DNA from 3 places in the Hahella sp. NBU794 genome. Region 3 is predicted to be linked to each of the others. Evidence: riboswitches for the same ligand, from Rfam matches in the RefSeq annotation. Region 3 holds a riboswitch; each other region holds the start of a gene.
The links. A riboswitch is a leader RNA that binds a small molecule or an ion and turns the genes downstream of it on or off. The one in region 3 is predicted to bind cobalamin.
Positions count from the first base shown of each region.

Region 1: linked by a shared signal. The riboswitch ahead of ACQYWX_RS30125 (ribonucleoside-diphosphate reductase subunit alpha) and the one ahead of ACQYWX_RS03985 (TonB-dependent receptor plug domain-containing protein) in region 3 are both predicted to bind cobalamin.
Region 2: linked by a shared signal. The riboswitch ahead of ACQYWX_RS29745 (ABC transporter substrate-binding protein) and the one ahead of ACQYWX_RS03985 (TonB-dependent receptor plug domain-containing protein) in region 3 are both predicted to bind cobalamin.

Region 1 covers NZ_CP192738.1:6,833,850-6,837,710, reverse strand. The annotation lists gene ACQYWX_RS30135 (pilin) at 1-662, opposite strand, end outside; gene ACQYWX_RS30130 (hypothetical protein) at 908-1,207, shown strand; cobalamin riboswitch at 1,286-1,507, shown strand; gene ACQYWX_RS30125 (ribonucleoside-diphosphate reductase subunit alpha) at 1,633-3,861, shown strand, end outside.
Region 2 covers NZ_CP192738.1:6,742,130-6,745,990, reverse strand. The annotation lists gene ACQYWX_RS29755 (PLP-dependent aminotransferase family protein) at 1-413, shown strand, start outside; gene ACQYWX_RS29750 (hypothetical protein) at 420-1,025, opposite strand; cobalamin riboswitch at 1,132-1,407, shown strand; gene ACQYWX_RS29745 (ABC transporter substrate-binding protein) at 1,486-2,367, shown strand; gene ACQYWX_RS29740 (FecCD family ABC transporter permease) at 2,357-3,328, shown strand; gene ACQYWX_RS29735 (ABC transporter ATP-binding protein) at 3,325-3,861, shown strand, end outside.
Region 3 covers NZ_CP192738.1:880,390-884,250, forward strand. The annotation lists gene ACQYWX_RS03975 (phospholipase D-like domain-containing protein) at 1-446, opposite strand, end outside; gene ACQYWX_RS03980 (DUF3012 domain-containing protein) at 722-910, shown strand; cobalamin riboswitch at 1,055-1,251, shown strand; gene ACQYWX_RS03985 (TonB-dependent receptor plug domain-containing protein) at 1,363-3,309, shown strand; gene ACQYWX_RS03990 (hypothetical protein) at 3,341-3,861, shown strand, end outside.

The DNA of each region.
Region 1 (3,861 bases), 1.0 Mb from region 3:
ATGTCTACTCTGACTCCCTCCAATAAGCCAAAGGCTTCGGTCAGGCGAGCTTTAATCGTAGCGTGACGCCCGGCGTCTAGTGCGAAAGTTAAAGCGATGCAAATCACGGCGATACAGGTGAGGATCTCCAACCAACGAAAGCTACCGACAGTCTGAAAAGACGGTTTAAAAACGAGGGAAGCGCCATTTGGTTGCTGTGGTGAGCCGACACTGAGCGCAGAGACGTCGGCGCTCGACTGGGCTGGAACAGCTATGAACTGCTGATTGATCCACCGCGCCCGCCAATTCAAATAGGTCAGGAAGAAGAAGGAAGGCAGGATAAATAAAGGATTCAATGCTTGTGCGAGCGTAGCGGCGGTTATCGCTACCGCAAGATATAACGCGCTGGTCCATGGACCAAGCAAAGGATCAGAGCGGCCCGACAAGGAGGAACTGCGCGCAAGATTACTAACCAGAGAAGGAATAAAAAAATAAAAGAACAGCCCGCGCAGCGGCGGCCAGATAGGATCTCCCGATATAAGCCGATACTTGCGCCAATTCATGTAATGCCAGAATAGTTCGTACACGCCCAGCGTTAACACGTACAAAAGACAGTGCAACCACATCGGCGGCGCAAAATAGGGCGTCAGTTTTTCTTTGAAAAAGCGGCGACGTTCAGGCAAAGCCAGTCCTTAATACGAAGTAGAAAATTACTAGCAGTTTAGCTGATTTGCATCCTGAACTACTTTTGATTCAGGTAATTACCCGCTTATTTTTTGGGGTGACAATGAGGTTGGGCAAACTTCGGCTGCTCGACCGCCATGAAAATCGTGGATGTGTGAACTTCGCCGTTAGGGATGTCAGTGTGGCTTAGCTGTATTGACTGCGTCGGTTTACTGTTTAGAATGGCCGCCTTTTAGGAATTCTCATGGATTTGAATCTAATCATTGGCGTTTTGATCCAGAGCGCTTGCCTGTTCGCTGCCGCTAAGCTGCTGAAAGTCTCGCTTGGATTGATAGAAGCGTTTTTGGTTGTGCTCGTCGCCACCCTGATTTTGGGCTTTGTTCAAGGGCTGCCCGGTTTTCTTGCTGCGCTTGGGTTCTATCTGATTGCGTTGAAAGTGATTACTAAAGCGGATGCGTATGCAGAAATTTTTATTCTTACCATCATCGGCATAGGCGTCCAAGCGCTTTTGAAAAAGTTCTTAATCGCCGCCATTCTCGCTTGATTTTTCTGAATATCCGCGTCGCTTTGTCATTTCGCTTAGCCTCTACATCTAGTATTTACTTTTAATAGTCAAAACAATATATTGTGCCTCAGCTATGGTTCACGCCTGTTCAAAGGTTGTGCTAAGAGGGAATCCGGTGAGAGTCCGGTACTGACGCGCAGCGGTGTGGGGGAACGAAAGCGACGCGGGTGGAAACGCCCACGCACTGTCCTGAAAGAGGATGGGAAGCGGTCGCCGTAGGTTCGCAAAAACGTGTAAACGCCCCCGAGTCCGAAGACCTGCCATGCTGAAGTTATTCATGCCTTCGCGACTCAGGGTAATGATAAAGCGCCGCTAAACGCGAGGCGATTTTCGGCCTGTCTGCGCGTCGCTTTATGTCCCTAATCGTGAAGGTTCGGCCAGAACACGCGATAGAGGACAATTCCATGACCGGTAGTTTTTCGTCCCCCAGCGAGGCGCGCGCCTCCAGCTCCCCATCTGTTTCATCCGAGTCACACACTCATAACGCCCTGCTGCAGGTGATCAAACGCACCGGTCAGGCTGCGCCGTTTGACGACCGCAAAATCGCTATGGCGGTGACCAAGGCGTTTTTGGCGGTGGAAGGACATTCCGCGTCCGGCTCGCCCCGTGTGCGGGATTCCGTAGAAAAACTGGTTAAAGATATCGTGGCGCGTCTGCGTCGCCGCAGCCCCGAAGGCGGTTCGGTGCATATCGAAGAAATTCAGGATCTGGTGGAATTGGGCCTGATGCGCGGCGGCTTTCATAAAGTGGCTCGCGCCTATGTGTTGTATCGTGAAGAACATGCCCGTCAGCGTGCGCCGGCGCCAAGCGAGCAGGCGGGGGAGACGCATCCTGATATCAATGTGAAATTCGCCGACGGCACGGAAGCGCCGCTGAATATGGGGCGTTTGCGCACAGTGATCGGCGATGCATGCGCGGATCTGGACGGCGTCAGCGAGGAAAAAGTCCTGCAAGGAGCGTTGAAAAACCTGTACAACGGCGTCAAACACAAAGACGTCAATGCCGCGCTGGTCATGGCGGCGCGTCCGCTGATCGAAGAAGAGCCCAACTATTCCTATGTGTGCGCCCGTTTGTTATTGGACGGTTTGCGTGAAGAGTCGCTGAGCTATCTCAATATCGCAGCGTCCGCCACGGAAACTGAAATGGCGGAACTGTATCCGACTGCGTTCCGCGCCATTATCGAACGCTGCGTGGAACATGAACTGCTGTCGCCAAGTCTGCTCGAATTCGATCTGGAACGACTGGGCGCTGCGCTGAAGCCTGAGCTTGACCGCCAATTCACCTACCTGGGATTACAGACCCTTTACGATCGTTACTTCATCCACTGGCGCGAGACCCGCCTGGAATTGCCGCAGGCTTTTTTCATGCGCGTCGCCATGGGATTGTCGGTGCAGGAAGATGATCCCAACGCCCGCGCGATTGAGTTCTACAACCTGTTGTCCTCTTTTGATTACATGTGCTCTACGCCGACCCTGTTCAACGCCGGCACCAACCGTCCGCAATTGTCATCCTGCTATCTGACCACAGTGCCGGATGATCTGGAGGGTATTTATGGCGCGATCAAGGACAATGCGCTGCTGTCCAAATGGGCGGGCGGTCTGGGTAATGACTGGACGCCGGTGCGCTCTTTGGGCTCCCACATCAAAGGCACCAATGGTAAGTCCCAGGGCGTGGTGCCGTTCCTGAAAGTCGTCAACGACACGGCGGTGGCGGTAAATCAGGGCGGCAAACGTAAAGGCGCGGTGTGCGCTTATCTGGAGTCCTGGCACCTGGATATTGAAGAGTTCCTGGAACTGCGCAAAAACACTGGTGATGAACGCCGCCGCACCCATGACATGAACTCCGCCAACTGGATTCCGGATCTGTTCATGAAGCGGGTGTTTGAGGACAAAGAGTGGACTCTGTTCTCACCCAGCGATGCGCCGGATCTGCACGATTTATACGGCTCCGCTTTTGAAGCGCGCTACACCCACTATGAATCTCTGGTGGAAAGCGGCGCTATTACCCTGTTCAAGAAAGTTTCTGCGCAGAACTTGTGGCGCAAGATGCTCTCTATGTTGTTCGAAACAGGCCATCCCTGGGTGACCTTCAAGGACCCCTGTAATCTGCGTTCGCCGCAGCAACACGTTGGTGTGGTGCACTCCTCGAACCTGTGTACGGAGATCACTCTTAACACCAGTCAGGACGAAATTGCGGTGTGTAACCTGGGCTCAGTCAATCTGGTCAACCACATACGCAATGGCGAAATTGATCACGACCGTCTGCGCAACACCGTGTATACCGCCGTGCGCATGCTGGATAACGTCATCGACATCAACTATTACGCGGTTCCTCAGGCGCGCAACGCCAACCTGCGTCATCGTCCTGTGGGCATGGGCCTGATGGGCTTCCAGGATGCGTTGTACAAGCTTGGCCTGCCCTATAGCAGCGTCGAAGCGGTGCGCTTCGCCGATCAATCCATGGAGCTGATCAGCTATTTTGCGATCACCGCGTCCTCCAATCTTGCGAAAGAACGCGGCCGCTACGAAACCTATGAAGGCTCCTTGTGGGATCAGGGCGTTCTGCCGATCGATTCTCTGGATCGTCTGGAGCAGGAACGCGGCGCGGAGTTTTGCACGCTGGATCGCGGTCAC
Region 2 (3,861 bases), 1.1 Mb from region 3:
TCGGTTACCTGAAATTCGCCAGCACCCTGGCCTGCCCAAGCTTGCCGCAGATGGCGGTGGCGCATTATCTGGCGCAGGCGGATTTCGACCGCCATCTGCGACGTATGCGCCATGAGTTCGCTGTGCATGTGGAGCGTATGACGACGGCGGTGCTGCGGCATTTTCCTACTGGAGTGCGAGTATCGCAGCCAGCGGGAGGGTTTGTGTTATGGGTGGAGCTGGAGGAGGACTGCGATACGGTCGCGTTGTATCGCAAGGCGCTGGCCGCTGGCGTGAGCATTGCGCCGGGAACTCTGTTCAGCGGCGATGGCGACAAGTACAGACATTGCCTGCGGCTCAATTGCGCGGCGCCCTGGACGGCGGAGGCGGAAGACGCGATCCGCCAGTTGGGCGTCTGGTTGCGCGCAGGCTAAGCGGGATTACCAGCCGAAGCTGAACGTGGGATCAATGAAGAACATGACGCCGCTATAACAGGCGAGCATCAGAAAGCTGCTGATAAAGCCGTGAAAAGCGGTCTTGTAGCCGGCTTCTTCGTCCTTCTTGAAAAGAAAGCGATAACCTGCGAAACAGCTCAAACCAATCACAAACAGCGCTACCAGGGCGAAGCCGCCGTTGATCACCTGCATATTGATGATGAAATTCTCTCGCGCCGTAGCGGCCGCCGGCGCTTCGTCCGGATACAGGATAAAAGAGCCCGGCAGCAATGGGTGGGCGGTGGCTTCAATGGTGTAACGATAGAAAGGCCAGAAGCGTCCACAGCGGGCGAGCAGACGATCGCCTTCCTGGGCGCTGACCACGGCGTTGGCGGCGAATAGCGGGCCGCCGCAAAGGTCGAATTCTTTTTTCACCTCTTCCCGGCTGTGCAGTTCGACACTGCGTTCGATGCTCACCGGCGACCAGCCGGTCAGATTGAAGACGGTATATTCCAACAGGCTCAAGCCATAGGCCAGTCCGGCATACATGAACACGAGGAACAGCAGACGTTTCAGAATGAGTCCATGGCGGGACAAGGGCGCGTCGGTCATACAGTCTTATTCTTGTCAGTAATTACGGGAGCGTAAAACTGACACAATCTTGCAGGCAGGTCCAGCGCCCCTCAGCGGCTTTCTGGACTTAAAATGATCAATTCACGATAATGTGGGCCGCAATGGTTCCAGTTGCTCAAAGTTCGATCATTTTCGATGAGAGCAGGATTAAATGGGAATCCGGTGGGCGCGACTTTATGCGCGTCCGATCAGCCGGAGCTGTCCCCGCAACTGTGAGCGAAGAGTTCGTCCCGGATAACGCCGCCCCTCCTTATCGCGACGTTATCAAAGGCCACTGGGTGGAGATTGTCTCCATGTTCGGGAAGGCGGGACAGGACTACGAAACGCAAGCCAGGAGACCTGCCATTGTTCGACTCCCATTCGGAGCCTGTTTTATCCGACCGTAAACGGGGAATTTACGCCGGATTCGCACCTCGCATCGATTCAAGGCGGCATCTGCATGTTGGTTAAGGCTTTTCGGGCCCTGGGAGTGCTATCAGCGCTTACTTTCACACTTTCCGTCAACGGGGGCGATGCGCGCGCCGCTGAGCCCACGGTCATGTCGGTCAATCAGTGCGTTGACCAAATGATGGGGTATCTCGCCCCGGAAAATCTGGTGTCAGTCACCTGGCTCAGCCATCAGCCCTCTGAGCTGGAAATTGCACCGACCTTGCGCGACATTCCCGCCAACTTTGGTTTTATCGAGCAAGTGCTGGAGCTTCGGCCGGATATCGTGATGGCGGGCCAGTATGGCGCTTCCTCGCTTAAGCCGCTGGTGCGGAAGTTCAATATGCGTTGGGTGGAGATTCCGTTGCCGCAATCTCTCGATGATTTGGCGTCAAGCTGGAGCCTGATGGGTGAAGCGGTGCGCAAACCTGAGCAGGCGGCCAGTATCGTTAGTGGGCTGAGAGCCTATTTCGCTCAGGTTCACGGGAAGATCGCGGATAAACAAGTCAGAGCGCTGATTCTGAACGCCAATGGCTGGATCGCTGGCGAGGGCAATTTCCAGGACGCCTTTCTGAACGCCATCGGCGTGATTAACGTGGCGAGCGAACAGGGCGTGCAGGGCTGGGGGCAAGTGGATCTGGAGACGCTGGTGCGCTGGCGGCCGGATTTGTTGCTGATGGTCAGCAACAGCTATGACAGCGAAGCGTTGGCGACGAATTGGGTGGAACACCCTTTATTGAAGCGCCGTCCTTCCCGTTTCGAGCCCCTGTATATCCCGGCCGACTGGCTCTCCTGCGGAACGCCTGCCATGACGCTGGCGGCCCAAAAGGTAGCGGATCACATATTGGCGCAAGAGCGTAAAGCGTCAGGGTCGGAGACTGCGGATGACTTATAACCGTTTGCTCCTGATTCTGAGCCTGTCGCTCGCCTTTTTGATCGGTTTGTCTCTGTGCACCGGCCGGGTGACCGGGGTGAGCTGGCCGGGGTGGGATCTGGAAACCCAATTGATTCTATGGGAAATCCGTCTGCCGCGGACACTATTGGCGCTGTTATGCGGAACCGTACTGGCGCTATCCGGCGCCGTGTTGCAGGGACTGTTGCGCAATCCGCTGGCGGACGCTGGCGTACTGGGGGTGTCCTCCACGGCGGCGCTGAGTTCGGTGTGCGCCATCTACTTCGGCTTTTCCGCCAGCGGCCTGTTTACGCCCGTGGCGGGCATTATCGGCGCCATGCTGGGGCTGCTGGCGCTGGTAATGATCGTAGGATCGGAAGCAGGCATCGTGATGATCATCCTCGCCGGAGCCGCGATTAATTCGTTCAGTTCAGCGTTGACGGCGCTGGCGTTAAATATGGCTCCGAATCCTTTCGCGGTGCAGGACATTCTGTTCTGGCTGATGGGGTCATTCGAACATCGCACCCTGCAGCACTTTTATTTGGCGGCGCCGCCTGCGCTGCTGGGGATGGCGTTGCTATTCAGCGTGTCGCGTTCCCTGGATGTCCTGTCACTGGGGGAAAACACCGCCCGCTCCATGGGCGTGCGTCTGCAGAAAGTGCAATGGGTGGCGGGCCTGGGCGTGGCGTTGGCGGTCGGCGCCAGTGTAGCGGTGAGCGGCGTCATTGGTTTCGTGGGGCTGGTGGTGCCTCACATGCTGCGGCCGTTTACCGAGTGGCGGCCCGGTCGATTACTGCTTCCCAGCGCCTTGGCGGGCGGGAGCCTGATGTTGCTGACCGATATCGCCGTGCGCTGTCTGCCGCCGGGACCGGAGTTGCGAGTCGGCGTCATTACGGCGCTGTTGGGCGGGCCGTTTTTCCTGTGGCTGCTGCGCCACCTGCGTAAAGCGGAGGCGTTGGTATGAGCGACGCGCTGAGCCTGGAGCTAAGCGGATTGCAGGTGGGTTATCCCGGCGCTCCGGTTCTATCCGATGTCAGTTTTCGTCTTCCATCCGGTCAACTGACGGCGATACTGGGCAGCAACGGCGCCGGCAAGTCCACTCTGTTGAAAACCATTGTCGGCCTGATCCCCAAATTATCCGGCGCCATGCGGTTGCAAGGTCAGGATCTGTGTGACATGGCGCCGAAACAGCGCGCGCAGCATATCTCTTATCTGGATCAGGATACCGACTGTCATTGGCCTTTGAGCGTAGAAACCCTGGTCAGTCTGGGTCGCTTTCCAGCGCAAACCCATCGCAGCAAATTAAGCGCGCAAGATCAGGCCCTGATTCAGAACGCCATGCGGCAAGCGGATGTCACGCATTTGGCGCAGCGCACCGTCACCCGCTTATCCGGCGGCGAGCGCGCCAGGGTGATGCTGGCGCGTGCGCTGGCGGTTGACGCTCCCGTATTGATGGCGGATGAACCGGTGGCGGGTCTGGACCCTCAACACCAGATT
Region 3 (3,861 bases):
CCCAGGTCAAAGGATTTGTCATTGTCCGTGATGATGCGGATTTTTAGCCCCCTTTTGTGAGCGTTAATAATTTCATCTGCGATTTTGTCATCGGAAATGGTGAAAACGCAGATTTTCAAGCTGCTTCGAGCATTGCGTATGCGTTCTATGATTGCGCGACGACATTGCTCCCCTGGGCTGAAGTAGGCCCGTGTTAAGTTACTCTCCTCCTCACCAGAGTCCAAAGCCTTGATCACCCGCTCCAGCCATTTCAGCGCCCTGAGCGCACCATCGCCGCCATTGACGATCAATGGACGGGTCAACTCAAAGGCGCGATTACGCATAAAACGCACCTGATCCGGCTGTAAAGTTTCAAGCATCGCCAGCAACGCCTGTTTCTCAGCATTATCGAACCTTTCATCCGTGAGGGTTTGTTGGAGGAAAAAAGTCAGTTGATCCAGTTGCATGGGGAAAACGCCTTATTGCTAAAAATACAAGCGCACAGTCAGCGCTATAGGTGTTTGCTTTGTTCTATCTATAACTAAAAAAGCTTGCATGAAATGCCTTTAGATATCCAGCCTGCTCGGATGGCGCGCAGGTTGAGATAACTCGATAGAAACTTTTTCTGTCGTATCGGAAGCTGGTGCTGAAATTTATCGCCTAAAGTCTCCAAACATGAGCGCTCTCCCTTGTATACTTGCTCGCTAAATATGAATTGATGACTTGTTATTCAGGATTTCCTATGGCGATTAAACGCGTATCTTCTTGGCTATTGGTGGTGGGGTTGAGTCTGGGCGCTTTGGCCGGTTGTTCTCCAGAGGTGGGGAGCAAGGATTGGTGTGAGGATATGGCGACCAAGCCGAAGGGCGACTGGACGGCCAATGAGGCGACGGATTACGCCAAACACTGTCTGTTCCGCTCTGACAGCTAAGCGAACAGCCCCAAGCCTAAACTTTGGGATAAGTGGACCAGTTTTACATTTTGATAGTTATCAACAGGTTGTCGTCATCTTCGAGCCTGTTGTTTTCGTGAGGCGCTTTGTGCGCCTTGACTTTGCCGGGGCGGCCATTTAGCTTACGCCCCCATTGCATCAGGTGTCCTGAGAACATTCGTTCAAGGGATGAAACGGGAAGTCGGTTTAAGCCCGACGCTGCCCCCGCAACGGTAAATGAGTTAAACGACAACCCCCTGTCACTGCGGATTCGCGGGAAGACGTTGTCGCCGGTTACGCCACTCATGAGCCCGGAGACCGGCCTGACGCCTGCTTATCGCGTGGCATAGCGGAGGGCTTTGCCGGGACTCGTCTGACTCGACTCCTTTCCCTCTTTGCTTGTATCCGCTGCGCAACAATTGCATTCACTGGCGCTATTCTTTCGGAACATTATGAGGCTTGTAACCTTTTTGCTTTTAGTTGGCTCACAACTGACCGGCGTTCGCGCGGAAGAGTTGGAGCCTGTTGTCGTCGAAGCCAAGGCTCCATCTGCGGATGAGATTGACGCTGAGTATCAAACTGGCTTCGTGAAGGTGATCAAGCGCGAGCAATTTGACTCGAAAGTCGCAACCGTCGCAGACGTGCTGAAGAATGAAACCGGCGTTCAAGTACGCCAGAGCGGCGGACTGGGGTCATACTCCGCCGTTTATCTGCGTGGCTCCACCAGTAAGCAGGTGAACGTTTATCTTGATGGCGTATTGTTAAACGACGCGACTGGCGGCTCGGTGGACTTGAGCCAGATATTGCTGAACGGCATTGAGCAGATTGAAATTTATAAGGGCGCGACGCCAATTCAGTTGGGTTACTCTGGCGTTGGCGGCGCTATTAACATCAAGTCCCTTCGCTTCAGCAAACCCCTCAGGCAATTAAGTCTTGGGTATGGCTCATTCAATAGCCGCAAGGGGGCGCTTACATTCGCCGATAGCGTTGGCGAAACCAACTACCTGGCGTCCCTTGATTATCTCGGCAGTGATAACGACTTCGAGATGCTGAACAACAACCAGACCGAATTTAACCCCTACGATGACCGTGTGGAACGTCGTCGCAATGCGGATTTCAGTCAGTTCAACGGCATGCTGACGGCGGAGCGCAGCCTGTCGGATCGCACGGACTTGCAACTGATGGCGCAACATTTCAATAAAGATCAGCACTTACCTGATATCGCCAACCTGGAGAGCACGCGAACCAGTCTGGATACGGACTTCACTCGTCTGCAGAGCAAACTGAGCTTTGCCCGAAATACACAGGAAAATTATTCGGGGCGCATTTTCTGGTCCACACAAGAAGAGCGTTATGACGACAGTCAAAGCCGAATCGGCCTGGGCGTACAGAAAACGCGCGCTGACACAGATGTGGTCGGCGCAGAGTTATATGGCTCCTATTCAATCGGTCTGCATCTGCTCTCCGCTATGTTGGAGGCGCGCCGTGAAACTTATCAGGAAGAGGACCTGACCGGACGCAGCCAAAAGCAGGAGTTTGAGCGTTTTACCTACTTGCTGGGTGTGCAAGACGAATGGGCTGATGCGGAAGATATCTGGTTGGTGCGGCTGAGCGCGCGCCAATACTTTCTTGAAGATGAGACGCCCGCTGCATCTATGAGCGGGCGCACGGCGGTGGCCTCCGATTCCGCTCAGTATCATTCATTGCAGGCGGGCGTTCGTTACCGCCTGACAGATTGGCTGTCGCTCAAGACCAATGCATCCCGGGATGTGAGGTTCCCTCAGTTAGCGGAGAAGTTCGGCGATAGAGGATTCTTCATTGGTAATAGTGACTTGCAACCGGAAACAGCGTTGAACGGTGACATCGGATTTGAAGTGGGCGTAGATAGTTTTAGTGTATCTGCGGCCTATTTCTATCGGGATTTAAAAGATGCTATCGTCCCCTCTTATGACTCAAGGGGAGTCGGCCGCTTTGAGAATGTTGGCAAAGCAAGGGTTAGCGGAGTGGAAGTGGACGCCATGTATCGACCTGTTCCCGCCTGGACGTTTATCGCCAGAAGCACCGCCCAGGACACAGAAAACCTGTCAGACGCCCGTGACCTGCACGGCAAGCAACTGGCGGGCGCTTACACCTATTCCCACTTTTTATCCGCCGCCTGGAGTATCGGTCGCATCACTACCTCCGTCGAGTACCGCCATGAATCCGGGGCGTATTACGACAGCGCTCAGGAAACGGAAGTGGAAGATCAAAACATTGTCGATGTGGTGGGCCGCTGGTCCGACGGCGAGACAACAGTTGAAGTTAGCGCAAACAATGTGACTGATGAGGTCGTTGAAGCCTTCAACGGTTTCCCTTCTCCTGGACGTCACTTTTTTGTTTCTTTAATGCATTTATTTTAATGGCTTACTTTTAATAAAAGAGGGTTCAGTCATGCCAAGAAGCTACAAAATATTAGGATGGATTGGTCTATCTCAAGCGCTGGTCTTATTACTAAATGGATGTGGAGGTGGTGGGGTTGAGGGCACTGCGGGCACGACTCCAAACTCAGAGACTCTTGCTGTAATCGCTAACATTTCTACAAAGTTCGACTCAAGTGAAATATCTATTGCTTCAGCCGTCTCGCCTTATGATGTTGAGGAAGGTTACGCTGGCTCAGACAAGTCTGATATTGCCGTTGCTGCTTGGGGGGATTACTTTTATCGCTTGGGTAAGTTTGGCCAAGACAATATTACTAAATACAGTTTTGATCGTCCGGGGGGCGTTCCCGAGTGGCAAGTATCAACTAATGATTCTGGTAAGTCTTTAAGTAACCCATACGATATCTTATTTGTTAGTGAAACGAAGGCGTATGTACTTCGTTATGGCGCCTCTTCAATTTGGGTGGTTAATCCGAGCGATCCTGAAGAATTCAAAATTAAAGAAATAGACTTGAGTCACTACGATGACGATGG